2 regions of the Promicromonospora sp. NFX87 genome follow, and region 1 is predicted to be linked to the other one. Evidence: predicted binding sites of a transcription regulator. Region 1 holds the regulator's gene; the other holds the start of a gene.

Region 1 (14,838 bases):
TCTCCGGCACGGCGTACGTGCACGGCAAGAAGATCGACGCCCGCACGGTGCCGGACGCGATCAAGGCCGGTATCGCCTACGTGTCCGAGGACCGCAAGCAGTACGGGCTCAACCTCATCGAGGACATCAAGCGCAACATCTCGGCGGCGGGCCTCGGCAAGCTGTCGAAGAACGGCTTCGTGGACGAGAACGAGGAGCTCAAGGTCGCGGAGGAGTACCGCGAGTCCATGAACATCCGCACCCCCAACGTGCTCGTGGACGTGGGCAAGCTCTCGGGCGGCAACCAGCAGAAGGTGGTGCTGTCCAAGTGGCTGTACACCGCCCCTGAGGTGCTGATCCTCGACGAGCCCACGCGCGGCATCGACGTCGGCGCCAAGTACGAGATCTACACCATCATCAACAAGCTGGTCGCGGACGGGAAGGCCGTGCTGGTCATCTCCTCGGAGCTCCCCGAGCTCCTCGGGATCTGTGACCGCATCTACACCCTGGCCTTCGGCCGCATCACTGGCGAGGTCGACGTGGCCTCAGCCACCCAGGAAGGACTCATGGCTCTCATGACCCAGGAGAACGCACAGGAGACGAAGGCATGACCGGCATCACGAACCTCCGGGACCTGTTCACCCGGAACATCCGCACCAGTGGCATCTACATCGCGTTCGTGCTGATCATCGTGCTGTTCTCGGTGCTGACCGACGGCCTGCTGCTCAGCTCGCGGAACCTGACCAGCCTCGTGCTGCAGTTCTCGTACATCCTCATCCTCGCCATCGGCATGGTGATCATCATCATCGGCGGGCACATCGACCTGTCGGTGGGCTCGGTGGTCGCACTGACCGGAGCCGTGGCCGCGGTGATCGTCATCCGTGGCGGTCAGCCGTGGTGGGTGGGCGTGCTCGCCGCCATCGGCACCGGGCTGCTGGTCGGGGCGTGGCAAGGGTTCTGGGTGGCGTACGTGGGCATCCCAGCGTTCATCGTGACGTTGGCAGGCATGCTCCTGTTCCGTGGCCTCACGCTCGAGGTGCTCAACAACGTCTCGCTCTCGCCGTTCCCGGCGGAGTACTCGGCCATCGCCTCGGGCTTCCTCAACGGCCTGCTCGGCGGTTACGGGTACGACACCTTCACGCTCGTCATCTTCGCCATCGGTGTGCTGGGCTTCGCGTACAACTCGTGGCGCCAGCGCCGCGCGCGCATCGCGTACAAGCAGACGGTCGAGGCGGCCGTGTTCTTCGTGCTGAAGCTCGTGGTCGTCGCAGCCGTGGTCATGTGGTTCGCGTACAACCTCGCCACGTACCGCGGCCTGCCCGCGGTGCTGATCATCCTGGCCGTGCTGGTCATGGTCTACACGCTGATCACGAAGCACAGCGTGTTCGGCCGCCACGTCTACGCCATCGGTGGCAACCTCGCCGCGGCGCAGCTCTCCGGCGTCCGCGTGAAGCGCGTGAACTTCTGGATGTTCGTGAACATGGGCTTCCTCGCCGCTATCGCGGGCATCGTGTACTCCGCGCGGTCGAGCGCCGCCCAGCCGGCGGCGGGCAACATGTTCGAGCTCGACGCGATCGCGGCGTGCTTCATCGGTGGCGCCGCCGTGACCGGCGGTATCGGCACGGTGACCGGCGCGATGGTCGGTGGCCTGATCATGGCCGTCATGTCCAACGGCATGCAGCTCATGGGTGTCGACCAGTCCACGCAGCAGGTCGTCAAGGGCATCGTCCTGCTCCTGGCCGTCGCGTTCGACGTCTGGAACAAGCGGCGGGCCGCGGCCACCCGCTGACGGTTCTCGGCTGACAAGAGAACCGCGAGGGTCTCGACAAGCTCGACCAGCAGGTGCGCGAGGGTCTCGACGGGCTCGACCACCGGTGGTCGAGCCCGTCGAGACCCTCGCGTCGTAGTACCTGGGCGAGAATGGCGGGATGGCCGATCTCGCTCCTCCCTCGCGCCGCGGACGGCGTCCCGCCGGGCAGGACGCACGCGCCGACATCCTGACCGCCGCCCGGGCGGAGTTCCTGGAGCGCGGGTACGAGGCGGCGTCCCTGCGGTCGGTCGCCCGGCGCGCCGGCGTCGACCCGGGCACCGTGCGGCACTGGTTCGCCGACAAGGCGCGGCTGCTGACGGCCACGCTCGGCGTCACGGAGATCGAGCCGGACCGCGTGATGGAGCAGGTGGTGGACGGCCCCATGGAGACCCTGGGGGAGCGCCTCGTCGAGGCGATGCTCGGCGTCTGGGAGTTCGACGGCGGCACCACGGTCCGCATGGTGGTACCCGCCGTCATGGCCGACCCCGGGCTGCGCGGGCTCCTGCCCCAGTTCATCGGCGCGGCGATCCTCGGCCCGGTGATGCGCACGCTCGACGCGCCCGACGCGCCGCTGCGGACCGCCCTCGTCGCCTCCCAGATGGCGGGGCTCATGATGACGCGGTTCCTCGTCCCCGTGGAGCCCATCGCCTCGATGACGCCCGCCGAGGTCGCGGCGCTCGCCGGCCCCACCATCCAGCGCTACCTCACGGGAGACCTTGCGCGGTAGCCGGGCGCGGGAGCACAATTCCTCACATGAGGAAAAATGCGGTGGTCATCAGGGACCTGCGGGTGGTGCGCGGCGGACGGCCGATCATCGACGGGCTGGACGTCGCCGTGCCGGCCGGATCCGTCGTCGGGCTGATGGGGCCGTCCGGCTCCGGCAAGACGACGCTCATGCGCTCCGTCGTGGGCGTGCAGGACCGCGTGACCGGCACCGTGGAAGTGCTCGGCAGCGCGGCCGGTACCCCGGCGCTGCGGCGCCGGGTCGGCTACATGACGCAGGACGCCAGCGTCTACACCGACCTCACCGTCGCGCAGAACCTCAGGTACTTCGCCGCTCTGGCCGGCGTCCCCTCGCCCGCCGAGGCGGTGGCGACCGCCGTGGCCACCGTCGACCTCGGTGGGCACGAGAAGCAGCGGGTCGGCACGCTCTCGGGCGGCGAGCGCTCCCGGGTCTCCCTGGCCGCCGCGCTGGTCGGCGGACCCGAGCTGCTCGTGCTGGACGAGCCGACGGTGGGCCTCGACCCGGTGCTCCGCCGCGACCTGTGGGCCGTGTTCCGAAGGCTCGCGGCCGCGGGGTGCACGCTCCTGGTCTCCAGCCACGTGATGGACGAGGCGGTGCAGTGCGACCGTCTGCTTCTCATGCGGTCGGGCGCTCTCGTCGCCGACACCACTCCCGACGACCTGCTGGCCACCACCGGGGCACCCGACGCCGAACGCGCGTTCCTCGCCCTGATCGACGCCGCCGGCGTCGGCGAGACCACCGTCGGCGAGACCACCGAGGAGACGGCGCGATGAACCTGACCCTCGCCACCGCGAGCCGCGTGCTGTCCCAGCTGCGCGGCGACCACCGCACGGTGGCCCTGATCATCCTGCTGCCCTGCCTGCTGATCGGCCTGATCGCCTGGATGTTCGACGACCAGCCCCAGGTGCTCGACAGGTTCGGCCCGATGCTGGTCGGCCTCTTCCCGCTCATCGTGATGTTCCTGGTCACGAGCGTGGCGACGCTGCGCGAACGGCAGTCGGGCACGCTGGAGCGGCTGATGACGACGCCCATCCGCAAGGGCGACTTCGTGGCCGGCTACGGCCTGGCGTTCGCGACGCTGGCGCTCGTCCAGGCGCTGGTGGTGGTCGGCTTCGCGCTGCTCGTCGGGATGGACGTGGAGGGGCCGCTCGGCCTCGTCGTCGTGGTCGCGCTGCTCGACGCGATCCTCGGCTGCACGCTCGGCCTTGCCGCCTCCGCGCTCGCGCGCAGCGAGTTCCAGGCGGTCCAGATGATGCCCGCCATCCTGTTTCCGCAGCTCATCACGTGCGGGCTGCTCATGCCGCGCGACCAGATGCCGCAGGTGCTGGAGTGGCTGTCCCGCGCGTTCCCGCTCACCTACGCGATCGAGGCGATGACGTCGCTCGCGGCGGGCGACGAGTGGGCCGACATCCGCGGCGCCGTCGGCGTGATCGCCCTGTTCATCGTGGGCGCGGTGCTCCTGGGCGTCCTAACCCTCCGCCGCCGCACCCCGTGAGCCCCGTGGGCGGATCGCCGAAGTAGAGCGCCTGTCCGACTCTCCCGATGGCAACCCTGGGAGAATCGGACAGGCGCTCTACTTCGGCGATCACGGTCGGGTCAGTGGAGGCGCAGGGCCTTGGTTACGTCGGACCAGTGGACGTAGGAGAAGCCTGTGGCTTCCTCCTCGCGGCCTGGGTCGACGTCGGGGCCCGTCTCCGGCTCGTCGTGCGTGACCAGCAGCCCTGAGCGGTACTCGCCCACCGGCGCGTTGGAGACCGCGAGGCCGTCCGACCCGTTGACGTCGTCCACGCCGTCGCCCGCCACCCGGAAGGTACCGAGCGCCCGGTTGTGGCCGCGCAGGTCGTAGACACCGTAGGTGTCGTCACCCTGGCTGGACACGATCACGTAGCCCTTGCGGCCCGGGCCGTACCAGATGTCCACGCCCTCGGCGTCGGCCGTCAGGTTCTTGCCCCCGTACGACGGCGCCTCCGGGTCCACCGGGGCGCACTCCTCGGTCTCGGGGTCGTAGGCGTCGTGCACGCCGAAGTCCTTCACCCGGTCCACCAGCCGTGGCTCGCCCGAGCCGAGGGGGAGCGGAACCCGCCACAGGCCGACGTCCTCCTGCGTGGCGTACAGCGTGCCGGTGCGGCGGTCGACGGCCAGCCCCTCCAGCTGCGGTTCCGTGCCCGGCTCCTCGCACGGCACCCAGGTGGTGCCGTCGGGCAGGGGGAACTCGCCGGGCATCGCCAGGTGCTCGACGTCGGTGTAGCCGACGCCGTCCGGGCCGGTCGTGATCCGCGCCGTGGCGATGTTGGTGCTGCCCTCCTGCGTCACCACCGCGTACGTCCGGCCGCGGCGCTGGTAGACCGCCAGGCCGTAGGCCGTCTGGTCCTCGGCGACCGTCTCGCGGTCGGGGCTGAACAGGAACTCCAGCTCGGGCGCGGTCACCTCGGTGAGCGGCCTGGCGGCCCTGGCCCCGGCCGGGTCGATCGCGAAGAAGCGGATCTGGTCGTTGTACCGGTCGGAGACGACGGCGACATCGGTCTTCCGGCCGGCCACGTCCAGGCCGTAGGCGATGTCCACGTTGTTGTACCGGCCGGGTACGCCGTCCGCGCGCGGGGCCGGCGCGGCCGGGAGCGACTGCAGCTCGGTCGCGGCGACGGAGTAGACGCGCAGGCCGCCCTCCTTGGCCGTCGTGACGACGAGCGACCGGTTCGAGCTCTTCGGGTGGACCCAGATCGCGGGGTCGTCGCCCGAGGCGTTGCCGCCGGCCTCGTCGTCGTACAGCGGCGGCGTCTCCACCGAGGTGGTGACGGTGGCGGTGGCCGACGTCGGCCGGTCGTGCCCGCCGCTCGCGGCGGCCGAGGCCGGGACCATGGTGGACAGGAGCAGCAGGGCAGCCGGCAGGGCGGCGAAGCGACGTCGCATGGGCCCGAGGTTCCCGCACCCGGATGACGCGAACCTGAACCACACACGAACACCCAGGTCAGTCCAGGAGCGGGTCCAGGCCGTGGAGGGGGAACACCGCGCGGCGGGTGGCCTGGACCGCACGGTCCACGGCGTCGGCCGGGTCGTAGCCGTCGCTCCAGCGGCGGAACGGCACCTCGGCGGAGCCCAGCGTGCGCGCGGCCTCGAAGCCCATGGCCTCGACCGCGGCGCGCCACGTGGCGGGCAGCTCGGCGCCGCGTTCCAGGGGTGCGTGCGCGGCCTCGGCGACGAGGGCCGCCCAGGCGAGCGGGACGACGTCGGACACCGCGTAGCCGCCACCGCCGAGGGCCAGCCAGCGGCCGTCGGCGTGCTCGTGCGCCAGCGCGTGCGTCCACTGCTGCGCCGTCCACTGCGCGTCCACCGAGACGTTCAGGTTGGAGAGCGGGTCCCGCCCGTGGGCGTCGCAGCCGTGCTGGGACACGATCACCTGCGGCCGGTGCTCCCGCACCAGGGCGGGCACGACGGCGTCGATCGCCCGCAGCCAGGCCGGGCCGGTCGTGCGGGCGGGGACCGGGATGTTGACGGCGCTGCCCTCGGCGGAACCCTGTCCGACGTCGGCGGAGGCGCCGGTCCCCGGGAACAGGGTGCGGCCGTCCTCGTGGACGGAGACGGTCAGCACGCGGGGGTCGTCCCAGAAGATCGCCTCCACCCCGTCGCCGTGGTGGGCGTCGAAGTCCAGGTAGACGACCCGTTCCGCGCCCCGGTCCAGCAGCCGGCGGATGGCGGCCGCGGCGTCGTTGTAGACGCAGAAGCCCGAGGCCGCGCCAGGCATCGCGTGGTGCATGCCGCCGGCGATGTTCACGCCGTGCGCGATCTCGCCGGTCCAGAGCGCGTCGGCGAGGTCGACGGACCCGCCCAGCTGGCGCGCGGCGGCCTCGTGCATCCCGGCGAACAGCGGGTCGTCGTCGGTGCCCAGCCCGCGCGCGACGTTCGGCTCCAGCGTCGTCCCCGCGTGCCGGACGGCGGCGACGTAGTCGGCGTCGTGCACCGTCTCGATCACCGCGTCGGACGCCGGCTCGGCGTCCGCCAGCTCGAGCGTGGGCCGGTCCAGCAGGCCGAGCGCCTCGATGAGCCGCATCGTGAGGTCGAGGCGGGTGGGCGACATGGGGTGCCCGGGTCCGAAGTCGTACTCGAGCAGTCGCGGACTCCAGACCAGCCGGGCGAGGTGCACCCGCCCACGGTAACGGACCTGCGGCCCGGCCAGCGCTCTGGCTCAGGATCAGCACGCGAGGTACGCTGGTTGCTGCCACCTCCTGCGGGAGGAGAGGAAGTGAGGCCGGGAACCCCGCCGGACGACGGGATCCCGGCTTTCGCGTGTTCAGAGCTCGATGTCGATCTCGTCGATCCCTTGGCCCAACGCTTCGCGTACGTCGAGACCGACTCCTCGCCGTGCTTGGCCGACCGCGCCGGCGACGGAATCGGCCACCCAGAGCATCGGTTCCTCTGCGGGAGACGCGAAGTCGATGTGCAGTTCCGCGGGCATCGCCCGCTTGGCGTGCAGGGCCGCGAACATTCGCCTGTCCCGGTCGTTGAGGGACTGCGTCCGGGACTCGAGCCAGACCTGCGAGACGGCAAGGATCCCTAGCTCGAACACGAGACGTTCCAAGCATTTATCCGCAACAGCCGTCTAAAGGCTCGCTGTCCGGCTCAGGGTTTCTGCTCAGAACGGCTGCCGTTGCGTGGCAGAGTAGGGCGTCGATCGACCGGGACATGGTGGAGGGAGCGGAGCGGATGGCGGGGAGCCTGCGGAACCGGCTGTTCGGGCTGCGGGAGCTCGTCGACGAGCTCGCCTTCCGGGCGCCGGCGCGGCTGGCGGTCACCGTCTTCGCGTGTGTGGTCGTGCTGTTCGCGGCGCTCCTGACGGTGCCGTTCGCCACCGCCGACGGCGAAGGCGCTCGCCTGGTCGACGCCCTGTTCACCGCGGTCTCCGCCGTGTGCGTGACGGGGCTCGTGGTCCAGGACACCGCCACCTACTGGTCCCTGTACGGGCAGATCGTGATCCTCGCGGGCATCAAGGTGGGCGGCTTCGGCATCATGACCGTCGCCTCCCTGCTCGGCATGATCGTGTCGCGCAAGATCGGGCTGACCCAGAAGCTGCTCACGGCGTCGGAGACCAAGACGAGCCGGCTGGGCGACGTCGGCTCGCTGATCCGGGTCATCATCGTCACCGCCACCACGCTCGAGCTGTCGATCGCCCTGCTGATCTTCCCGCGGCTGGTCGTCATCGAGGAGAACGTCGGCACCGCCGCCTGGCACGCGCTCTTCTACGGGATCTCCGCGTTCAACAACGCGGGCTTCGTGCCCACGACCGAGGGCCTGATGCCGCACGTCGGCGACTGGGCGCTCGTGCTGCCGATCGCTCTCGGGGTGTTCATCGGCGCGCTCGGCTTTCCCGTGATCCTCAACATCCAGCGCGCGTTGCCCCGGCCGGGCCAGCGCTGGCACAACTGGACCAAGCGGCTCTCCCTGCACAGCAAGCTCACGCTCGTGACGAGCGGCGCGCTGCTCGCCGTCGGCGCGTTGCTGCTGCTGGTGCTGGAGTGGGCCAACCCGGACACGTTCGGGCCCCTGACCTTCGGGGAGAAGCTGCTGGCCGCTCTCTTCGCCGGGATCATGCCCCGCTCGGGCGGGTTCAGCACGGTCGACGTCGGCGCCATGACGGAGTCGAGCTGGCTCATCCAGGACGCACTGATGTTCGTCGGCGGCGGGTCGGCGTCGACCGCCGGCGGTATCAAGGTGACCACGCTCGCCGTCATGCTGCTGGCGATCGTCGCCGAGGCGCGCGGCGACCGCGACATCGAGGCGTTCGGCCGCCGCATCCCGCGGGACGTCCTGCGGCTGTCCATCGCCGTGGTGTTCACGGGGGCGAGCATCGTGCTCGTCTCGTGCATCGCGCTGCTGGAGGTCACGGGCCTGCCGCTGTCGCAGGTGCTGTTCGAGGTGCTCTCGGCGTTCGCGACCGTCGGCCTGTCCACGGGCATCACGCACGAGCTGCCCGACGCCGGGAAATACGTGCTGGCTCTCCTCATGTTCGTGGGGCGCACCGGCGCGGTCACGGTGGTCGCGGTGCTTGCGCTACGCGACCGGCGGCGCATCGTACGCTTCCCAGAAGAACGCCCGATTATCGGTTAACTGACGAGAGTGTCAGGCGCACGGGTCACTAGGGTGACCTGTACGTCTGACAAGCGGCTAGAGAGGAATACCGTGCCGGAGAAGAAGCCCGAGCGGGATGCGGGTGTGCTCGTGATCGGACTGGGGCGGTTCGGGTCGTCGATCGGCGCGACCCTGGACCGGCTCGGCCAGGACGTGCTCGCCGTCGAGCAGGACCCGGTCCTGGTGGCCCAGTGGTCCGGGCGGCTGCCGCTGGTGGAGGCCGACGCGTCCAACCCGGAGGCGCTGGAGCAGCTGGGCGCCAAGGACTTCGGCGTGGCAGTGGTCGGCGTCGGCTCGTCGCTCGAGGCGTCCGTGCTGATCACGGGCAACCTGGTGGACCTCGGTACGCCCCAGATCTGGGCCAAGGCCATCTCCGCCGAGCACGGCCGCATCCTGACCCGCATCGGCGCGCACCACGTGGTCTTCCCGGAGGCCGACGCCGGTTCGCGCGTCGCCCACCTCGTGAGCGGCAAGCTGCTCGACTACATCGAGGTCGAGGACGGCTTCACCATCGTGAAGATGCGCCCGCCCAAGGAGGCACAGGGCTTCACGCTCGCGCAGTCCAACATCCGCAAGCGGTACGGCATCACGGTGATCGGCGTGAAGTCACCGGGTGTCGACTTCGTCTACGCGACGCCGGAGACGCGGATCTCCGCCAACGACCTGCTCGTCTGCTCCGGCCACGCGGACCTCCTCGAACGGTTCGCCGCGAGGCCGTGAACCGGGCTTCGGGACGGGTTCGCTACGGCTCCGGGACAGGTTCGGCGCACCTCACACCGCCCCCGATTACGGGGCGCGCGTCAGACCAGGTAGCCTAGGCAGCGGACTCCCTTTCGTGTTGGTCGGCCATCGTCACTCCCTGGCGTCACTGTCCCGGACCAACCGTGGACCATTTCGCTGAGCGGCCCGTCGTCGGGCTGCCGCCGACCGATCGAACATTGCGAGGACCTATGGGCTCCGTCATCAAGAAGCGCCGCAAGCGTATGGCGAAGAAGAAGCACCGCAAGCTGCTTCGTAAGACGCGCCACCAGCGCCGCAACAAGAAGTGACGCTCGCGCCCTCGGGCGCGTGACGAGCAGGCCCGGCCCCCTCGGGGCCGGGCCTTCTTCGTGTCAGCGGTGCGCTGCTACTGCCCGCGCAGCCGGCGGCGAGCCGCCCGCAGCACCAGGCCCAGCACCCACGCGGCGCCGGCCCAGGACGCCGTGCGTACGCTGCGCCCCGCCGCGCGCTGCGACCGTCCGCGGAACTCCCGGATGGGCCAGCCCACCTCCTGCGCGTGCCGGCGCAGCCGCAGGTCGGGGTTGATCGGGCAGGGGTGGCCCACCGAACGCATCATCGGCAGGTCGTTGAGCGAGTCCCCGTACGCGTAGCTCTCGTCGAGGTCGATGCCCTCCAGCTCCGCGAGCTCGACGATGGCCGCCGCCTTGGCCTGGCCGTGCATCAGGTCGCCGTTGAGCCGGCCCGTGTAGAACCCGTCCTTGTGCTCCGCGATGGTGCCGAGCGCACCCGTCGCGCCCAGCCGGCGCGCGATGAGCTGCGCGATCTCCACGGGCGTGGCGGTGATGAGCCAGACCTGGTGGCCCGCCGCGATGTGCTCGTCGAGCAGGCGGCGCGTGCCGGCGTAGATCCGCAGGGACAGCACGGCGTCCCACACCTCCTCGCCGAGGGTGGCGACCTCGGCGACGCTGCGGCCCGCGATGAGCGACAGGGCGCGGTTGCGGACCTCGTCGATCTCGGCCTTGTTCTCGCCGAAGACGAGGTACCGAGCCTGGATCAGGGCGAAGCGGAGGATGTCCCGCGTGCCGAAGAACTTGCGCTGGTACGCGGACTTGGCCAGGTGAAAAGCGCTCGCACCGCGGATGATCGTGTTGTCGACGTCGAAGAACGCCGCGGTGGCGGACGAGGGGTGCGTCGACGGCATGGAGGCCACTCTATCCGCGCGCCACGTAGTGCAGGTCACACCGGGCAGGCAGCGGCAGCCGGTGATAGAACCGGGGCGTGAGCCAAGAGATCAGCGGGCCGGACCGGGCCACCCTCGCGCGTGTCCTCCACCTCCTGGTGGCCGTGGTCGCCCTCGGCGGCTTCACGATCGAGCTCGTCACCGCGATCGTCGGCGGCCCGGGTATCGCGCCCACCCACGCCGAGCGTTTCGTCCGGCTCTTCAGCTACTTCACCATCGAGTCGAACCTGCTGATCGGCGGCGTCTCGCTGGCGCTGGCGCTGGACCCGCGGCGCGACGGTCCGGTCTTCCGCGTCCTGCGGCTCGACGCGCTGCTGTGCATCGCCGTCACGGGGATCGTCTACAACACGGTGCTGCGCGGCCTGACGACGCTGACGCCGTCGGGCGCCGTGGCGAACACGATGCTGCACGTGCTGGCGCCGCTCCTCGCCGTCGTCGTCTGGCTGTGGGTGGGTCCCCGGCCCCGCGTGAGCGTGCAGACCGTGTGGTGGTCGGTCGTCTACCCGATCGCGTGGCTCGTCTACACGTTCGTCCGCGGCGCCGCCACGGGCTGGTACCCGTACCCCTTCCTCGACGTCACCGTGCTCGGCTACGGCGCCGCGCTGACCAACGCCACCCTCGTCGCCGTGGTCTTCCTGGTCCTGGCCTGGGGCGTGCGGTGGGCAGACGTACGGCTGCCGGGTACGGACGGTTCGGTCCCGCGCGTGACGTAACCTCGGGTCGTGACAAGTCCTGCCGATGCCCGGGTGGTCCTGTACACACGCGAGGCGTGCCATCTGTGCGAAGACGCACGCGCCGTGGTGGTGCGGGTGTGCGAGGGCGCAGGAGCCCGATGGCGCGAGGTCGACATCGACAGCGCGCCCGCACTGCGGGAGAAGTACGGGGACTACGTCCCCGTGGTCGAGGTGGACGGGGTCCAGCAAGGTTTCTGGCGCGTGGACGGTGCGCGTCTGGCCCGCCTCCTGGCATGATCATCCCGGCAGTGTGTGCGTACGCCCGCGACACAGTGGTCGCGGGGAGGGGAGCAGCACGTGGTCGAACTCAGTGACGGGACAGTTCCGGCAGCAACCGTAGGGAGGCTGCCGTACTACCTGCGCGCCCTGCGGGACCTCGCGGCCGAGGGGGTGGCCCTCACCTCGTCGACGGAGCTCGCCGAGCGTTCGGGCGTCAGCTCGGCGCAGCTGCGCAAGGACCTGTCCTACCTGGGTTCGTTCGGCACTCGCGGCGTCGGGTACGACGTCGAGTCGCTCGCCTCCTACATCACGGTCGCCCTGGGGCTCGAGACCGAGCACCGGCTGGCGATAGTCGGCATCGGTAACCTCGGGCACGCCCTCGCGAACTACTCCGGCTACACGACGCGGGGCTTCCAGGTGGTGGCGCTGCTCGACGCGTCGCCCGACGTCGTGGGCACGCGGGTGGCGGGCGTGACAGTCGAGCACGTGCGCGACGTCGCGCAGATCATCCAGCGTGAGCGGGTCAGCATGGTCGTGCTCGCGCTGCCGGGCCACGTGGCCCAGGACGTGGCCGACGCCGTGGTGGCCACGGGCGTCCGCGAGATCCTCAGCTTCGCGCCGGTCGCGCTGCAGGTGCCGGACGACGTGGTGGTGCGCTCGGTCGACGTCGGCGGCGAGCTGCAGATCCTGGCGTTCCACGCGGCGACACGAGCCGCGGCGCTCTGACTCTCGGCCCCGAAGGCTGACCGTGCCGGGTGATCTTCCGCTCGTGCGGCTCAGCGACGCCTTCTGGCTGGTGCCGCGCTGATAGGAATGGCTGTGCTGATGCGCTGGCCGACCGGGGGACCCGAATGACTGAGGAATGGCACCCGAGGATCAGGCGAAGGACGCTGTCGGGGGTCTCCGCGCACCGTCTGTCCGCCGTCGATGGTTGGTGCCTGGGGATCGGCATGGCCTGTTGCGTGGTGGCGCTGGTGCTGCTCTGGGTCGCTGACCAGCCGATTCTTGCCGCCCTGGTCGGCCTGCCGGGAGCGATCGGGGTAACGGTATCGCGGGCGCTCGGCACTGCCGGGGGCACCCGGGAGGCCAGGGAGCGCGTGGCGGGATACGTCACGCTCGTCCATGGCACGGGACCGGCCGACCTGGAGCACGTGGACCCCCGAACGGGGCGGCTCGTCAGCTTCGCCGGAGAGGGCCTGACCGACGCAGAGCGCCGGGCGCGGGTCGCGGCGATCCGTTCCGATGCCAGGCTCGGCGTCGGGCATCCGGACCGGTTGCTGATCGCGGCCGGTGGTGATCCGGTGGACCCCGCGGGCTACACGGACGAAGACCTCTTTGCCGGGCGTCCGAGGACGTTCATCACGCTGCCGTGGTCCGTACGGCACGGAACCGTCTGGGGATGGTTCATTGTCGGCCTGTCCCCGATCGGGTTCCTCGTCTTTGCCCTGTTCGACGCCAGCATGTCGACACTGGCCATCGTCGCCCCGGTGATCCTCGGCGTGGTGCTGGTCGCCGCGCCGATCGGCGCAGTCGTCCTGGTCACGGTGATGCGTAGGGCCGACACGCTGCTGGGTGACGGTGGCCCAGGCGGCAGCGACAGGTCTCGGGGTGTCGTGGTGTCGCTCTGGGTCGTGCCGCTGGGCGTCGCTGTAGTTCTCATCGGCATCTCGGTCGTCGCGACGAACGACATCGCCGGAGCGCGGGACCTGCTCGGCGTTGCCGGCCTGGACCGCGCGGCCATGATGTCCGCCGTATGGGCCGTCCCTTGGTTCGTGGCCTGGGTAGTGCTGGTGCGCCGCGCGGCGACGGCGGAGCCACGCTCCTGACCATGGTTCAACAGGCTCTAGGGTGCCGTAGACCTGGGGTTGCAGCTCCTCGGAAGCCTGCTGAAGGGGAGTCAGCCCCGTTGGTTCCGCGAACCGCTTGCCGGGGTATGGGGTCATACTCGTTTCGCTTGTTCTGACGGCCCATCCCGGCTCAATGTCCAGGTGCTGCCGCGCGCCCATGCAGTTAGCGTGTTGCCCATGCCGCCTGGGCTGTGGCGGTCAGAACTATGGGGGACTCTTGAACCGACTCCGCTTTCGACAGCTGGCCACGCTGATCGTCGCAGCAGCAATGGTGGGGACTGGAATGGGTGGCGCAGCGGCTTCTGAAAGTCTGACGCACTCTTCGGGAGACTCAGATCAGGCCATGGGGCCGGGAAGCCCGCAATACTCGTGGGTTGCTGAGTCTGCAGAAGACATCCAGATGGATAGGTTGGCGGCAACGCCGAGCGAGACATGGGCGCATGCGGAATCTTCGGCAGCAGTCTGAAGGTCATCAGAGCCTTCAAGGGCCGTTCTCAGGGTCACGTCGGCGGCAAGTCGATCACGTACGGCGGTTCGAACTTGACGTGTGGCAACGAGCGTTGGGGATACAGGCATATTCTCAAGAGGCATCTGAGCGAGTGGCAGTCTCGGGCCGCGGTGGCGCAGGAAAACTGGCGTGACACCGGCGACTACGGGATCCATTGGGCGCTCAGGGATCCGGACAAGATCAGGTACCGGGCGTCCGACGATACGTTCTGCTATTCACGCAAGATCCTGCTGATCGACAACCGCACCAAGGAGGCCGTGGGGTCGTACTACCCCAAGGTTTCCGTGGCCCGCGTTAGTCATCGCGTGATCACCGCCTACCCGTCAGGAGCCCAGTGTTGATCTCCGGGGCCAGCCGCGACCTCGCCCGTGACCTGATCTCTCGGGGTGGCGAGGTTCTGGACCGCATCGAGGTCGACGCGCGGGAGGCTCGCGCTCTTGTGCGGGTGCCGCCTGAAGAAGCTCCCGTGGAGTTCATCGTCGACCTGGGTGGCCTGCAGCGATTCATCGAACTCGCCCAGCAAGACGCGCGGGATGCCTTTCCTGACGTCGATCCGACCGAGGGCGCGCTTCGACTCATCTCCGAGCACCTGTGGGAGGAGATCGGCTCCGCGGACGCGAGGGTCGTAGCGGTTGGCGTCGATCGCCGGGGTGAGGTTTGGCGCCGCACCGAGCCTGTGCCGCCGGGAACTGCGCTGCCCCCAGGTGATTACCGTTGGACGGCCGACCGCGAGGCGTCCCAGGGGTCAGATCCTCGAACCGCTCCCCGGTAGCCGGGGCGGGGGCGCGTACTCGTCGCGTTTGCTCGTACCGACGCCCATCCGGACCATGCCGGACACCAGGCCGACGGCGGCCGCCACGCCGTCGATCACCGGCACCCCCGTGCGCTTCGTGAGGTCGGCGCAGAGGTCGGTCAT
Region 2 (14,838 bases), 120 kb from region 1:
AGGTCGGCGGTGAGCGCCGTGTCGTAGTCGTCGCCCGCGGGGTACTCCTTGAGCTCCACGGTGACGTCCGGGTTCGCCTCGTGATAGGCGTCCGCGAGCGTCTGGAACTCCGGCGTGGACGCGAAGTCCCAGCCGGCCAGGGTGATGGTGACAGGGCCTTCGGGGGCCTCGGGCTCGGACTCGGCGCCGCACCCGGTGAGGGCCAGCGACGCGACGGCTGCAACGCCGACCGCGCTCATGAGCTTGCGGTTCATTCCTACTCTCCTTCGAGTAATCCCGCTCCCACGACGCCTTGCTGGCGGTTGTCGGGAGCGGCGTGTGTGTTCAGGGCAGGGTTGCCGTGGTCTGTTCCCCGTCCGGCCAGGTCACGGCGGCCTGTCCGGCGGTGAGCTCGAGGCGCGGCTGCCCGATCCCCGGGGTCCCCGGGACGTCCCGCAGCGAAGCAGGGACGTCCTGGGGTGGGGTGGCGGGCGTGCGCGCCAGGTAGATGCCGACGGCTACCCACCCGTCCGGGACCGGCGCGTACCGCGACCAGCGGGTCACCGTCGGGCCGGCCAGCGGGGTGGCGTCGTCGGAGGTCGTCTCGCCGCACACCGGTGCGACGTCGCCCAGCAGGGGGACCACCGTGGAGACGAGTCCCGGGCCGGCGGCCCAGCCGCCGATCCGCAGCGCGGTGGCCTTGGTGGTCTCGGCCGTCTCGGACTGGGCGAGCGCCGAGACGCGCACCAGACGTACCTCCCAGGCGCCGCGGACGAGGGACACCGTGGTGATCCGGCCCGCACGGGTCGAGGTGCCCGGCCGGCCGGAGCCGTGGTCGGGGACGGTCGGGTCGGCCACTACCCAGTGGGCCTCGGCCGTCGAGGACAGCACGGCTGCGCTCGGGGTCCGCGAAGTAGAGCGCGTGTCCGCCCCATGCGGGGGTTCGTCGGTCCGGTCGGACAGGCGCTCTACTTCGCGGATCTCGGCCACCGGTCCGGCCTCGAACCCCGTGCGGTGCGTCGCCAGGCCTTCGGCGTCGAGCAGCACCACCGACTGGTCCAGGGGCGAGTCCCACGCCTCGGCGTCCAGCAGCGGCGAGGTCGCCGTCGAGTAGCCGAGCCGCGCGTAGAGGGGCGAGTCGCCGACGTCGGCCCCCGGTTCCGCGTGGTCGGTGCCGTGGTTGATCACGCGGACGATGCCGTCGTCGCGCGTGGCGCTGATCGCCCAGCCGGGCGCGGCGGCGATCGCGAGCACGTCGCCGGCATCCACGGGGAGCGGTTCGGGGGCGGCGGTCCACACCTCGTGGGTCGCCGGTAGCGCCAGGCCGAGCAGGCCCTTGCTCGCCCAGTAGGGCGACCCGGGGCCGCTGTACCGCTGCGCGATGGGGCGCCAGGGGCCGTGCCAGCCGAGGGTGAGCAGACCGTCCGGTCCCGGCACGTCGTGCTCGGCGAAGTGCCGCACGATCCGCGTCGCCGCCTCCCTGATCTGCCCGGGGCGGCCGACCCCGGCGAAGGCACCGGCCCAGAACGGCGCGGCGGCCGCGAAGCGGTAGGTGAGGCTGCGGCCCTGGATGAGCGGTCCGCCGTCCGACCCGACGAGGGCCAGCGCGTCGTCGAGGTAGCGGGCCAGGTGCTCGCGGTCGGCTGCCGACCGGGTCGTCAGGTCGTCGCCCGCGGCCGCCGCGACCTCGGCGGCGCCCGTCATCCGCTCCCACAGGGCCGGATACAGGTGCAGGGCCCAGCCCGCGTAGTGGTCGTAGCTCCGCTCGGGGCCGTCGGCGAACCAGCCGCCGGGACGGCGGAACCGGTCGTGCGCCGCGAGGTCGTGCACCATGTCGGCGGCGGAGAACGGGCCACCGACCGACCGCAGGAACGTCTCGACGACGATCCGGAACCAGACCCAGTTGTTGTCCGGGTAGTCGGGGTCGCCGACGACGGACGCGAGGTACTCGACGGTCCGTTCCTGCACGTCGGGCGACAGGCGGTCCCAGATCCAGGGCCGCGTCAGGTCGAGGATCAGGGCGAGCGAGGCTGCCTCGACCTTGGCCTGGCCGTGTTCCTCGGGCCGGGTCCAGCGCTCGGGATGCGCGGGGTCGGTACCCGCTGCCAGCCCTGCCGCGTACCGCTCGGCGAGGCCCGTCGGGTCAGCCCCGTTCTCGCCCGCGAGCCGGAAGCCGGCCAGCAGGAACGTGCGCGCGAAGCCCTCGAGGCCGTCGACGGCGGTGCCGTACCCGCCGGGCCTGCCGGGCAGCGTGATGAGCGACCCGCTCGGCGAGGCGTACGGGCGCACCCCGGCCAGGAGCCGGTCGGCGTAGGCCGCGAGCCACGCGCGGGCCTCAGGTCCGGTCTGCAGGACGGGGACGTGGCGGCTCATGCGACGAACTCCATGTCGGCGCGGGTCACGGCGCTCCGCGGGGAGTCACCCCGCGCATACCGCTCGAGCTCGTCGAGCGCGGCGGCGGTCATCCGCCGTGTCTCCGTCCCGAGCGACCCGGCGACGTGCGGCGTGATCATGACGTTGGGCAGGTCGTACAGCACCGACGATGCGGGCAGCGGCTCCGGCTCCGTGACGTCGAGCATCGCGTAGATGCGCCCCGTCGCGCACTCGCCCTCCAGCGCGGCGGTGTCCACGACGGCGCCGCGCGCGGTGTTGATCAGGGTGGCGCCATCCGGCATGAGCGCCAGCTCGCGCGCGCCGATCAGCTTGCGTGTCGAGGGCAGCTCGGGGACGTGCAGGGAGACGATGTCGGACGCGGCCAGCAGCTCGTCGAGCGGCACCAGCCGCGCACCTGCCTCGGCCACGGCGGCGGCGTCCGCGAACGGGTCCGCGACGAGGATCTCGCGCGTCTCGGGGCCGGAGCCCTGCACGGTCAGCCGCGCCACCACCTGGCGCCCGGTCCGGGAGAAGCCGACGATCCCGACCACGCGGTCCCGGTTGGACAGGACGTCGTGCTCGCCCAGGTAGGACCAGTCGTCGCGGCGGGTGCGGGCGATGTTCGCGAGGAACGGCGCCTTCTTGCCCGCCATGAAGATCGCGGCCACGGTGAACTCCGCGACCGGCAGCGCGTTCTCCGCGACGGCGTTGGTGACGAGGAGCCCGCGCTCCCACACGGCGTCGGACACGAGCGGCCGGACCGTGCCGGCGCAGTGCAGCACCGCGCGCAGGTTCGGCGCGAGGTCGAGGACCTCCGCGGTGATCCGGGGAGCACCCCACGAGGTGAGGAGCACCTCGACGTCCGCCAGCCGTTCCTTGGCCTCGGGCGTGTCGTAGGCGGTGACGCGTACGGGCTCGCCGAGCCGCGCGAGCTCGCGCAGCCGGGTTTCCTCCTCAGGACCGAACTGCATCTTCCGCGCTCGGTCGTCCATGACGAGCAGGACCTCAGGTCGCCGCACCACCGCTCTCCTCCCCATCGAGTTCGCGTTCGCCTGATCATCCAGCCGAACAGTTCCGATCAACTACGATCGAACGTGGCCCATTGAAGCCCACGCCACGCCGCCTTGGCAAGCCCCTGGCCCTCCGTAGAGAAATCCTCTACGATCATTTTCGATCACTGGAGGACAGCACATGACAGCAGCGCCGCTGCCTGCTCCCGACGTCGCCGACCGGAGCTTCTGGGCGTCCGACCGCGTCGTCGAGGCCCTCGCGCCCACGGAGGCGACGGCGGACGCCGAGCGCGGCACCCCCTGGCCGCAGACCCTCGCCTCGCAGTACGCCCGGTTCTTCCGCGACGGCGACCGCACGGTCTACGAGGCGAACGTCGCCGCCCGGCACGCCCGGCTCACGCGCGCCACGCTGGCGGCACTGCTCGACCCGCGCACGGACCGGGTCGACGAGGTCGTCGACGGAGTCCTGCTGCTGTGCGAGCAGTCGGCTTGGTGCTGGGCCGCCCACGACGACACGAACACCCGGTTCGGCCGGGTCACACCGACCGTCACTGAGCCGCACCTCGACCTCGGGGCGGGCGAGGTCGCCGCACAGCTCGCGTGGATCGACCACCTGCTCGGCCCGGTGCTCGACGAGCGTGCCCCCGGCGTGCGGTGGCGGATCCGGCAGGAGACCCAGACCCGGGTGCTGCGGCCCTTCACCGAGCGCCGCGACTGGTGGTGGCTCGGCGTCGACCACCCGATCATGAACTGGAGCCCGTGGATCCAGGGGAACGTGCTGGCCGCCAACCTCGCGCTGGAGGAGGACCCGGACCGGCGCCGGGCCGTCACCGCGCTCGTCGCGGAGGGGATCGCCGCCTACTGGGCGTCGCTACCCGCCGACGGCGGGGTGGACGAGGGCTACAGCTACTGGTGGCAGGGCGCCGCCCGCGCGCTGGAGGCGCAGGACCTGCTCCGGTTCGCCGGGATCGAGCCGGAGCCGGCGGCGCTGGACCGCATCCACGCGACCCTCGCCTTCCCGCACTCCATGCATCTCGGCGGCGACTGGTACGTCAACGTGGCGGACAGCGTCGCGCGCCCGCTCGCGACCTGGCCGTGGAACGTCGTGCACGCCTGGGCGCTGCGCGTGGGCGACGACGACGCCGCCCGGCACGCCGCCGCCCGTCGCGGGCTGCCGGGTGGCCTGTTCGACGAGCGCGCCTCCCTCCCCCGGGCGGTCCGCATGCTCTCCGACGCCGCGTGGGCCGAGGCGCCGACGGCCGCTCCGCCGCTGGTCGGACGGGCGCACTTCCCCTCCACGGGGATCGCCGTTGCCCGCTCGGCGCCCGGGTCCGCGCGGGGCCTCGCGGTCTCGGTCAAGGGCGGGCACAACGACGAGAACCACAACCACGTGGACGTGGGCTCGGTCATCGTGGCGCTCGACGGCGTACCCGTCGTGATCGACGCCGGCAAGCCCACGTACCGCGCTGGCACCTTCGGACCAGACCGGTACGACCTGTGGACGGTCCGGGGCGACTGGCACAACGTCCCCCGGATCCGTGGGGTGGAGCAGGCACCGGGCAAGCAGTTCGCCGCGCGCGGCTTCGAGGTGTCGGACGGCGGGGCGCCGAGCCACCGTTGGTCGAGCCTGTCGAGACCTGATGAGTCGCTTGCGGGGTCTCGACAAGCTCGACCAACGGTTGGGTCCCGCGTCTGGGAGGCCCGGCTGGATCTTGGTGGGGCCTATCCGGTGGACGGGCTCGAGCACTGGTGGCGTGCGGTCAGCCTGGACCCGGACGCCGAGACGGTGACCGTCGAGGACTCCTGGACGTTCTCGGATGAAGTGCCCGTGGCGTCCGCCGCCGGCTCGACGGCCTGGCACTGGCTCCTGGCCGGGGACGTCACGCTCACGCCCGGCCGGGCACAGGTCCGGTTCACCCCGGACGGCGGCCCGTCGACGGCACGCGTACTCTCCCTGACCTGGGATCCTGATGCCGTCGACGCCGAGCTGGACGTGCGCGAGCTGGATGACGTCGAGCTGTCGGCCGTCTGGGGCGAACGTCTGACCCGGTTGCGGCTGACCGCGCGTGCCGAGGCGCCGTCCGGCACGTTCCAGGTAACCATGAGACCCACCGGGTCCGTACCGCAGGAGGTTGCATGACTGAGGAAGCGCCGCTCCCCAGCGAGCGTCGGGCGCGCCTCATCGCGCGAGTGCGGGAGACCGGTTCGGCGCGCGTGAGCGACCTGTCGCGCGTGCTCGGCGTGACACCCGTGACCGTGCGACGCGACCTCGCCCTGCTCGTCGCGGACGGCACGCTGGAGAAGGTGCACGGCGGCGCCCGGATCCCGGCCCGCAGCGCGGGCCTCGGTGCTCGCACGGGGGCCAGCACGGGCATCCCCCAGCCCGATCCGGCATCCGGCGGTCGTGCCGACCAGCTGACCATCGGCATGGTCGTGCCCTCCATCGAGTACTACTGGCCCGAGGTGATCCGCGGCGCGCGGGACGCCGCACGCGGAGAGGTGCGGCTGATCCTGCGTGGCGCGTCCTACGAGGTCGACCAGGTGCGGCGCCAGGTGGCCGCGCTCGTCGGGGAGGACGGCGGACCGGGCGTGGACGGCCTCCTCGTGGCGCCGCCCGTCGACGGTCCCGAGGCGGCCGAGCTCGGCGAGTGGCTGGCCGGCCTGAACGTCCCGGTGGTGCTCATGGAACGGCGGCTGGCGACCGGCCCGTACCGCGAGCCGCTGGAGTCGGTGGCCACCGACCACGCGCTCGGCTCCGGCGTGGCGACGCGGCACATCGCGGAGAGCGGGCACCGACGGGTGGGACTGGTGACGTCGCGGACCAGCCCGACCTCGGCCGCCGTCCGGCGCGGTTTTCTCGCGGTGGCGGAGGAACTAGGCCTCGACGTGGTGCTCGACCTGGAGACCGTGCCGATGTTCGACGCCGACTGGGCCGACGAGGCCGCCTCCGTGCTGGACAGGTGCGCGGAGACCGGGGCGACGGCGCTCATCGTGCACTCCGACCGGGAGGCGATCTCGCTGGTCGAGCAGGCACAGGAGCGCGGCGTGCGGGTGCCCGCGGACCTCGCGGTGATCGCGTACGACGACGAGGTCGCCGGCCTGGCCGATCCGCCGCTCACCGCGGTGCGGCCGCCCAAGGCGGCGATCGGCGCCGGCGCGCTGGAGCTCCTGCTGCGGCGCCTCGCGGCCCGGGCGGATGCCGCGGCGTCGCCGGGCAGCGACGGCGGCGACGCGGTGACCGGGGCGGACCGGCCGGTGCACCGGATCGAGCTGAGCCCGCGCCTGATCGTGCGGGCCTCGAGCGCACCCCGCGAGTAGGCCGTTGAGTGCTGGGTATCTGCGCCGTAGGAGCGTCGCGGCGCACAAATACCCAGCACTCAACAGGCCGGGACAGGCCCCGCTCGCGCCGGACGGTCGAGGGCTGCACTGTCGTTCTACTTCGCTGTCGTTCTACTTCGCTGTCGTTCTACTTCGCCGGCTCGGTTTCCGGCGTCGGGTCGTAGCGTCGTAGGGGGCTGCTGGCGCGTACCACGTCGCGGAGGGCCGTCAGATCGCCGGAGACGACGCCGGCCGCGCGTGCCTGCACGAGCACGTTGCCGAGCGCCGTCGCCTCGACCGGTCCCGCGATCACGGGCAGCCCCGCCGCCTCGGCCGTGAGCCGGCACAGCAGCTCGTTCTGCGACCCGCCGCCGACCACGTGCACCGCGTCCACGACCACGCCTGCCAGGGCAGATGCCTCGGAGATCGCCCGCGCGGACGCGGCGGCGAGGCTGTCGAGGATCACGCGGACGAGGGCGGGCCGCGTTTCAGGCAGCTCGACGCCCAGGCGGGCGACCGCGTCCGACACCCGGCGGGGCATGTCGCCCGGCGCGAGGAACTCGTCACCGTCGACGTCGACGAGGCAGCGCCCTCCGGGCTCGGCCCCGGCCGCGGCGAGCAGGCCCGCCAGGTCGACGGGCGCGCCGTCCGCTGCCGACCAGTCCCGGACGCACTCGTCGAGCACCCACAGCCCCATGACGTTGCGCAGGTAGCGGACCGTGCCGTCGAGCCCGAGCTCGTTGGTGAAGTTCGCGGCGCGGCTCGCCTCGGTGAGCACGGGAGCCGGCAGCTCCAGCCCGACGAGCGACCACGTCCCCGACGAGATGTACGCCGCCGAGGCCCCGAGCGGAGCCGCCGCGACGGCGGAGGCCGTGTCGTGCGAGGCGACCGCGAGCACGGGCACCTCGCTCAGCCCCGTCGCCTCCCGCACCTCGGGCAGCAGGTGCCCGACGGCGGTGCCGGGCTCGACGAGCTCCGGCAGCCGGTCGCGGAGTCCGGCGAGGCCGGGGCGCGCCGCGGCGAGCCGGTCCAGGAGCTCGGCCGACCAGTCGCGCGAGCGGGCGTCGAGCAGGCCGGTGGTCGACACGTTGGTCACCTCCGCGACCCGGCGCCCGGTGAGCCAGTAGGCGATCAGATCGGGAATCAGCAGAAGCTGCTCGGCCCGCGCCCAGTCACCCGGCCCACCGCTGGTCGAGCTTGTCGAGACCCCCGCGACCAGCTGGAACTCCGTGGTGAACGGCAGATGCTGCAACCCGTTGACCGCGTAGTGGTCCGCGAACGAGATCTGCCGGTAGACCTCGTCGGCGACCCCGTCGGTGCGTGCGTCCCGGTAGCAGTGCGGGTCCGCCACCAGCTCGCCGGCGCCGTCGAGCAGCCCGTAGTCGACGGCCCACGAGTCGACGCCGATCCCACGGATCTCGACGCCCCGTTCGCGTGCGACGTCGCCCGCGGACCGCAGGCCGTCGAGGATCCCGCGCCATAACGCCCGCACGTCCCAGCGGAGCGCGTCGCGCTCGTCGGAGACGGGTCCGTTGGCGAACCGCCCGCACTCGACGAGCTCGACCCGCCGGCCGTCCACCACGCCGAGCATCACCCGGCCGCTGGTCGCGCCGAGGTCGATCGCGACGAAGCCGGAGGGCTCCGCGGCCGGTGGTTGCGGGGTCTCGACAGGCTCGACCAACGGGGCCGGCCGGCCTCGACAGGCTCGACCACCGTTGGTCGAGCCTGTCGAGACCCCGCAGGGCCACCGATCGACTCGCTCACCGCAGGAACGCCGCTGACACGCCCGCGTCGACGGGTACGTGCAGGCCTGTCGTGTGCGAGAAGTCCGAGGTGCACAGCGCGAAAACGGCGGACGCCACGTTCTCCGGCAGCACCTCGCGCTTGAGCAGGGTGCGCTGCGCGTAGAACTCGCCGAGCTTCTCCTCCGGCACCCCGTAGACCGCCGCCCGGTTGGCCCCCCAGCCGGACGCGAAGATGCCCGACCCACGCACCACGCCGTCCGGGTTCACGCCGTTCACACGGATGCCGTGCTCCCCCAGCTCGGCGGCGAGCAGCCGCACCTGGTGCGCCTGGTCGGCCTTGGTCGCGGAGTAGGCGATGTTGTTCGGTCCGGCGAACACGGAGTTCTTCGAGGAGATGTAGACGATGTCGCCGCCCAGCCCCTGGTCCACCAGCACCCGCGCCGCTTCACGTGAAACCAGGAACGAGCCCTTGGCCATGACGTTGTGCTGGAGGTCCCAGTCGGCCTCGGTGGTGTCGAACAGCGATCGCGACAGGGACAGGCCCGCGTTGTTGACCACGAGGTCGACACCGCCGAACGCCAGCACCGCCTCCCGGATCCCGGCCTGCACGGCGGCCTCGGACGACACGTCCATGGCGACACCGATCGCGACGTCCGCCGAGCCCAGCTCGGCCGCGGCGTCGGTCGCCTTGGCGAGGTCCAGGTCCGCGACGACCACGCACGCACCCTCGGCGGCGAGCCGTTGCGCGATCGCCTTGCCGATGCCCGACGCCGCCCCGGTCACCAGCGCGACCCGGGTCGCCAGCGGCTTCGGCGCGGGCATGCGCTGCAGCTTCGCCTCCTCGAGCGCCCAGTACTCGATGCGGAACTTCTCGTCCTCGGCGATGGGCGCGTACGTGGAGATGGTCTCCGCGCCGCGCATCACGTTGATCGCGTTGACGTAGAACTCTCCAGCGACCCGCGCCGTCTGCTTGTTGCGCCCGTACGAGAACATGCCGACGCCCGGCACCAGCACGATCGCCGGGTCGGCGCCGCGCATCGCGGGCGGCTCCTCACCGCGGGTCCGGGCCGCGGCGGCACCCCGCTCGTAGTACGCCGCGTAGTCCGCGCGGTACGCCTCGTGCGCGGCCCGGAGCGCGGTCACCGTCTCCTCCACGGTGGCCGACGTCGGGACGTCCACCACCAGCGGCTTCACCTTGGTGCGGAGGAAGTGGTCGGGGCACGACGTGCCGAGTTCCGCGAGCGGCAGCAGCCGCTCCCGCGCGAGGAAGTCCAGCACGACGTCGGAGTCGGTGAAGTGGCCGACCTGCGGCGCGTCCGCTGACGCGATGCCGCGGATCACCGGGGCGAGCGCAGCCGCCCGGGCGCGCCGCTCGGCGTCGGGCAGGGGCTCGTAGCCGGGGCGGACGGCGCCGAACGCGTGCGTACCGTCGGCCGCGAGGGCCGCCGTCCGCGCCTCGATGAACGCCTCGGTCCGCCGGATGATCCCGAGCGACCGCTCCTCCGCCTCGTCCGAGGTGTCGCCCCAGGCGGTGATGCCATGTCCGCCCAGGATGCAGCCGATGGCCTGCGGGTTCGCGGCCTTGATCGCCGCGATGTCGAGGCCGAGCTGGAAGCCGGGGCGGCGCCACGGCACCCACACCACATCGGAGCCGAAGATCTCGCGAGTGAGCGCCTCGCCGTCGGCCGCCGCGGCGACGGCGATCCCCGAGTCGGGATGGAGGTGGTCCACGTGGGCGGCGTCGACCAGGCCGTGCATGGCGGTGTCGATCGACGGCGCCGCGCCACCCTTGCCATGCAGGCAGTAGTCGAACGCGGCGACCATCTCGTCCTCGCGGTCCAGGCCCGGGTACACGTCGACGAGGGCGCGCATCCGGTCGAGCCGCAGCACGGCCAGGCCGTGGGGCTGGAGCGTGCCGAGGTCGCCGCCGGAGCCCTTGACCCACAGCAGCTCGACGGGCTCGCCCGTCACGGGGTCGGTCGCGGTCCCCTTCGCGGACGTGTTGCCGCCCGCGTAGTTGGTGTTGCGGGGGTCGGCGCCCAGCCGGTTCGAGCGGGCGACGAGCGAGGTGACCGTCGGGTTGCCTGTCACGTCGGCAGTCTTGTTCGTCATCGGGCTGCTGCTTCCGTCTCGGTGGGTTCTGCCTCGTCGGCGGAGCCTCGCGAGACCGAGGTCCCGGCAAGCTCGGCCGGCGGGGGCGTCACGTCGTGGTGGTGTGGTGCCTCGTGCGGCGTGCCGACGAGGCCGTCCGCGGTGAGCCAGGTCGCGATGCGCGCGAGGCTGCGCGCCGCACCGGCGGTGTCGGGCTCGTTGAGGTGGCCGTGATAGGTGCTGTCCTCACGGACGAGCAGCACGTCGACGCCGGCCGCGGCGAGCTCCGCGCAGTACGCCTCGCCCGAGGACCGCAGCGCGTCGTGGTCGGACGTGACGACGAACGTGGGCGGCAGCCCGCGCAGGTCCTGCCCTCCAGGGTGGGCGTACGGGGAGATGGGGACGTCGCTGCCGCCCAGGTAGTTGGCGCCCATCGCCCGCATGGCCTCGGGCGGGAAGTCCCGGTCGGGCGGGAGCGCGGCGATCTTCTCGGCCAGCTCGGGGCTCGGCGCGGGGAGCTCGTAGTGGGCCACGGGGTAGGCCAGCACGATCGACCGCGGCTGCGGACCGCCCGCGTCGCGCAGGCGCAACGACGCACCGGCCGCCAGGTTGCCGCCGGCGCTCGCCCCGCCCAGCGACCACTGTTCTGACCCGACGCCGAGACCGGCGTCCCGCGCCCAGCCGTAGGCGAACGTGACCTCCTCGGACGCGACGGGGAACCGCACCCCTTCAGGTGCCGCGGAACCGGCCGGGTCCCGGTAGTCGAGATCCGGCGCGAGCTGGTAGTCGACGCTCACGACCACCACGCCGACGTCGGCGAGCCGCCGCGCCACCCAGTCCGCCTCGGGCATGTCGAGGTCGCCGTACATGAACGCGCCACCGTGAGCCCACACCAGGCCGGCCACCCGGTCGGCGCCCGCCGCCGGCTCGTAGACCCGCACCCGCAGGTCGCCGTGGGGACCATCGAGCAGGCGGTCCCCGACCGTGCCGCTCACGCGCCCCATCCGGCCTGGGCGCCCCCGACCCGCTCGGCGGCGATCTTCTCGGCGTACCCGGACGCCTTGAAGGCGGCGGTCGGGTTCGGGTCGAGGCCCATCTCCTCGCGCACCTCGGCGACGAGCGGGCGGACGTCGGTGTCGTACGCGTCCATGAGGACGGCGTGCGCGCCGAGCACGTCACCCGAGAGCTGGGCGGCGGTGAGCGCCTCGACGTCGACCAGCAGCGCCTTCGCCGTCGCCTCCTGGACGTTCATGACCGAGCGGATCTGGGCCGGGATCTTCGGCTCGATGTTGTGGCACTGGTCGAGCATGAAGTTGACGCCGCTGTCCGGCGCGTGGGCGCCGGCAGAGACGATCTCGTGCATGATCCGGAACAGCTGGAACGGGTCGGCGGCGCCGACCATGAGGTCGTCGTCGGCGTAGAAGCGGCTGTTGAAGTCGAAGGCGCCGAGGCGTCCCTGACGCAGGAGCTGCGCCACGATGAACTCGATGTTGGTGCCCGGCGCGTGGTGGCCGGTGTCGAGCACCACCTTCGCCCGGTCGCCCAGGGCCATGACGTGCAGCAGGGACGTGCCCCAGTCCGGGACGTCCGTGATGTAGAAGGCGGGCTCGAAGAACTTGTACTCGAGCACCATGTGCTGGTCCTCGTCGAGCGCACCGTAGATCTCGGCCAGCGACTCGGCGATGCGGTCCTGCCGGGCCCGGATCGAGTCCTGGCCCGGGTAGTTGAGGCCGTCGGAGAGCCAGACCTTGAGGTCCTTGGAGCCCGTCGCCCGCATGACGTCGATGCACTGCTTGTGGTGGTCCACCGCCTTGGCCCGCACCCGGGGGTCGGGGTGGGCGAGCGAGCCCAGCATGAAGTCGTCGTCCTGGAAGACGTTCGAGTTGATCATGCCGATCCGCACGCCCAGGTCCTCGGCGTGCCGGGCGAGCGCCCCGAAGTCGTCGACGAGGTCCCAGGGGATGTGCAGGCTGACCCGCGGGGCGACGCCGGTGTACCGGTGCACCTGTGCGGCGTCGGCCAGCTTCTCGAACGGGTCGCGCGGCACACCCGCCTGGCCGAAGACCTTGAACCTCGTCCCCGAGTTGCCGAACGCCCACGACGGCAGCTCGATCGTCTGCTGCCGGAGCGCGGACCTGGCCGCCTCGGTTCGTGTGGATGCCGCCATGGCGTCCTTCCTCTCCGCGCACTTCCTCGTGCACCATCTTGAACGATCGTCTTGAAACGATTCACTGGAGCCTATGCGGCGCGTGCTGCCCCGGTCAACCCCGTCGTGCCGAGCGGACGACGGCGGCGTCGCCCAGCCCAGTGATCCGGCCCAGAACCGGCAGGCGGTCTGGGCCGAATCACTGGGTAGACCACTCAGAACTCGAAGTCCGCGATGTTGCTCTCGTCGAACACGTACGGCTCGCCGAGCAGCACCTCGCCGTCCGCCCCGACGGTGAACTCGCCCAGGCGCCCCGCGGTGAAGGTCTCGCCCTCCTCGCCCGTGATGTCCCCCGCCACGAGGGCGGCGGCGGCCTGCGTCGCCAGGTAGCCCAGGTCGTTCGGGTTCCACAGCGCGAACGCCTCGACGGTGCCGTCCTCGACGTACTCGCGCATCCCGCTCGGCGTGCCGAGGCCGGTGACGGCCACCTTGCCCTTGTACTCCGACGTCGACACGTAGCGGGCGGCCGCGGCGATGCCGACGGTCGTGGGCGAGACGATGCCCTTGAGGTCCGGGTGCGACTGCAGCAGCGCGGCGGTCTTGTCGAACGACGTCTGGTCGTCGTCGTCGCCGTAGACGGTCTCGACCAGCTCGATGTCCGGGTAGTCGGAGGCCAGCTTCTCCTCCATGAGCGCGATCCAGGCGTTCTGGTTGGTCGCGTTGGCCGACGCCGACAGGATCGCGATCTCGCCCTCGCCGCCGATCTGGTCCGCGATCAGCTCGAGCTGCTTGTCGGCGATGCCCTCGGGCGATGCCTGGTTGATGAACAGGTCCCGGAACTGCGGCTCGGTGTCCGAGTCGAAGGTGACCACCTTGGTGCCCGCCGAGCGCGCCTCCTCCAGCGCGTCGCCGATCGCCGTCGGGTCGTTGGCCGACACCACCAGGGCGCTGACCCCCTGCTGGGCCGCGGTGTTGATGAACGGCACCTGGGCGTCGGGCGAGGCGGCGTCCGGCCCGACCTCCTCGACCGTGGCGCCGACCTCCTCCGCCGCCTCCTGCGCGCCCGCCGTCGACGCCTCGAAGTACGGGTTGCCCAGGTTCTTGGGCAGCATCGTGATGCTCACGTCGCCGTCACCACCGCCGCCTCCGCCCTCCTCGCCCGAACCGCACGCCGTCAGGGCCAGCGCCAGCACGGCGGCCGTACCGGCCGCGAGCACAGATGTGAACTTCATCGTCCGTCTCCCTACGTTCGTTGCCCGACGGCGGAGCCGCCATCGGGGTCCCCGTGAGCCCCCGCAGCGAAGCGAGGAGGCTCATGGGGTGTGGCGGCGCTCCGCCGCCGGACTCTCAGGCCGCCCGCGATGCGCGGGGCGACCACGGAAACAACCAGCGCCGTGCCGATCACTATGTTGATGACGTTGACCGTCACGCCCTCCAGCCGCAGCGCGCTGCCGAGCACCCCGATGAGCAGGACGCCCGCCACCACCCCGTGGATCGCGCCGCGCCCGCCGAAGATCGACACCCCGCCGAGCAGCACGGCGGCGACCACCTGCAGCTCCATACCCGTCGCGTTGTCGCCGCGCGCGCTGCCGTAGCGCAGCGTGTAGTAGACGCCCGCGAGCGCCGACACCGCCCCGGACAGCACGAACAGGATCAGCAGGGTCCGCTTGACGTCGACGCCGGAGAACCGGGCGGCCTCGCTGCTGCGGCCGATGTCCAGCACGTTCCGCCCGAACGGTGTCGCGTGCAGCAGCACCGCGAAGATCGCGATGACGAGGAGCAGCCCGAGGGTGATGACCGGGTAGGGCGACTCCCCCAGCTTCGCCGTGGCGCCGTCGGTCCAGGAGTCGGGGAAGCCGGTGACCGCCGTCGTGCCGAGCAGGCCGACGGCCAGGCCGCGGTAGAGGGCGAGCGAGCCGATGGTGACGGCCAGCGACGGCAGGCCCGCGTACGCGACCAGTGCGCCGTTGATCGCACCGCACACCGCGCCGAGCAGCACCGAGATCAGCAGCGCGGCCCAGAGGCCGAGCCCTGCCTGGTAGAGCAGCCCGAACGTCACGCTGGACAGGCCGACCACCGAGGCGACCGACAGGTCGATCTCCCCCGTGGCGATGATGAGCGTCATCGGAAGGGCGATGAGCAGCACGGGGACCAGGTCGAGCACCAGGTAGGTGAT

What was found. Region 1 encodes Rex, which represses fermentation and respiration genes when NADH is low (regulators of the CRP and FNR family bind a similar motif). Its sites were predicted from a motif close to CTTGTGAANNNNTTCACAAG; they were not measured.
Positions count from the first base shown of each region.
Region 2: a site for Rex is predicted at 12,732-12,751, ahead of rhaI (L-rhamnose isomerase). Genes of this name have one in related genera too.

Region 1 covers NZ_CP183413.1:5,596,383-5,611,220, reverse strand. The annotation lists gene mmsA (multiple monosaccharide ABC transporter ATP-binding protein) at 1-590, shown strand, start outside; gene mmsB (multiple monosaccharide ABC transporter permease) at 587-1,768, shown strand; gene ACNYC2_RS25185 (TetR family transcriptional regulator) at 1,908-2,516, shown strand; gene ACNYC2_RS25180 (ABC transporter ATP-binding protein) at 2,543-3,307, shown strand; gene ACNYC2_RS25175 (ABC transporter permease) at 3,304-4,029, shown strand; gene ACNYC2_RS25170 (phytase) at 4,131-5,441, opposite strand; gene ACNYC2_RS25165 (acetoin utilization protein AcuC) at 5,500-6,672, opposite strand; gene ACNYC2_RS25160 (hypothetical protein) at 6,820-7,107, opposite strand; gene ACNYC2_RS25155 (TrkH family potassium uptake protein) at 7,212-8,633, shown strand; gene ACNYC2_RS25150 (potassium channel family protein) at 8,706-9,374, shown strand; gene ACNYC2_RS25145 (30S ribosomal protein bS22) at 9,605-9,703, shown strand; gene ACNYC2_RS25140 (HAD family hydrolase) at 9,781-10,575, opposite strand; gene ACNYC2_RS25135 (Pr6Pr family membrane protein) at 10,653-11,327, shown strand; gene ACNYC2_RS25130 (glutaredoxin family protein) at 11,337-11,585, shown strand; gene ACNYC2_RS25125 (redox-sensing transcriptional repressor Rex) at 11,646-12,293, shown strand; gene ACNYC2_RS25120 (hypothetical protein) at 12,518-13,393, shown strand; gene ACNYC2_RS25115 (hypothetical protein) at 13,847-14,263, shown strand; gene ACNYC2_RS25110 (hypothetical protein) at 14,260-14,694, shown strand; gene ACNYC2_RS25105 (aspartate/glutamate racemase family protein) at 14,668-14,838, opposite strand, start outside.
Region 2 covers NZ_CP183413.1:5,718,728-5,733,565, forward strand. The annotation lists gene ACNYC2_RS25640 (ABC transporter substrate-binding protein) at 1-254, opposite strand, end outside; gene ACNYC2_RS25645 (DUF2264 domain-containing protein) at 325-2,352, opposite strand; gene ACNYC2_RS25650 (hydroxyacid dehydrogenase) at 2,349-3,371, opposite strand; gene ACNYC2_RS25655 (heparinase II/III domain-containing protein) at 3,544-5,502, shown strand; gene ACNYC2_RS25660 (substrate-binding domain-containing protein) at 5,499-6,680, shown strand; gene ACNYC2_RS25665 (rhamnulokinase) at 6,829-8,361, opposite strand; gene ACNYC2_RS25670 (bifunctional aldolase/short-chain dehydrogenase) at 8,441-10,537, opposite strand; gene ACNYC2_RS25675 (alpha/beta hydrolase fold domain-containing protein) at 10,534-11,511, opposite strand; gene rhaI (L-rhamnose isomerase) at 11,508-12,683, opposite strand; gene rhaS (rhamnose ABC transporter substrate-binding protein) at 12,878-13,894, opposite strand; gene ACNYC2_RS25690 (ABC transporter permease) at 13,906-14,838, opposite strand, start outside.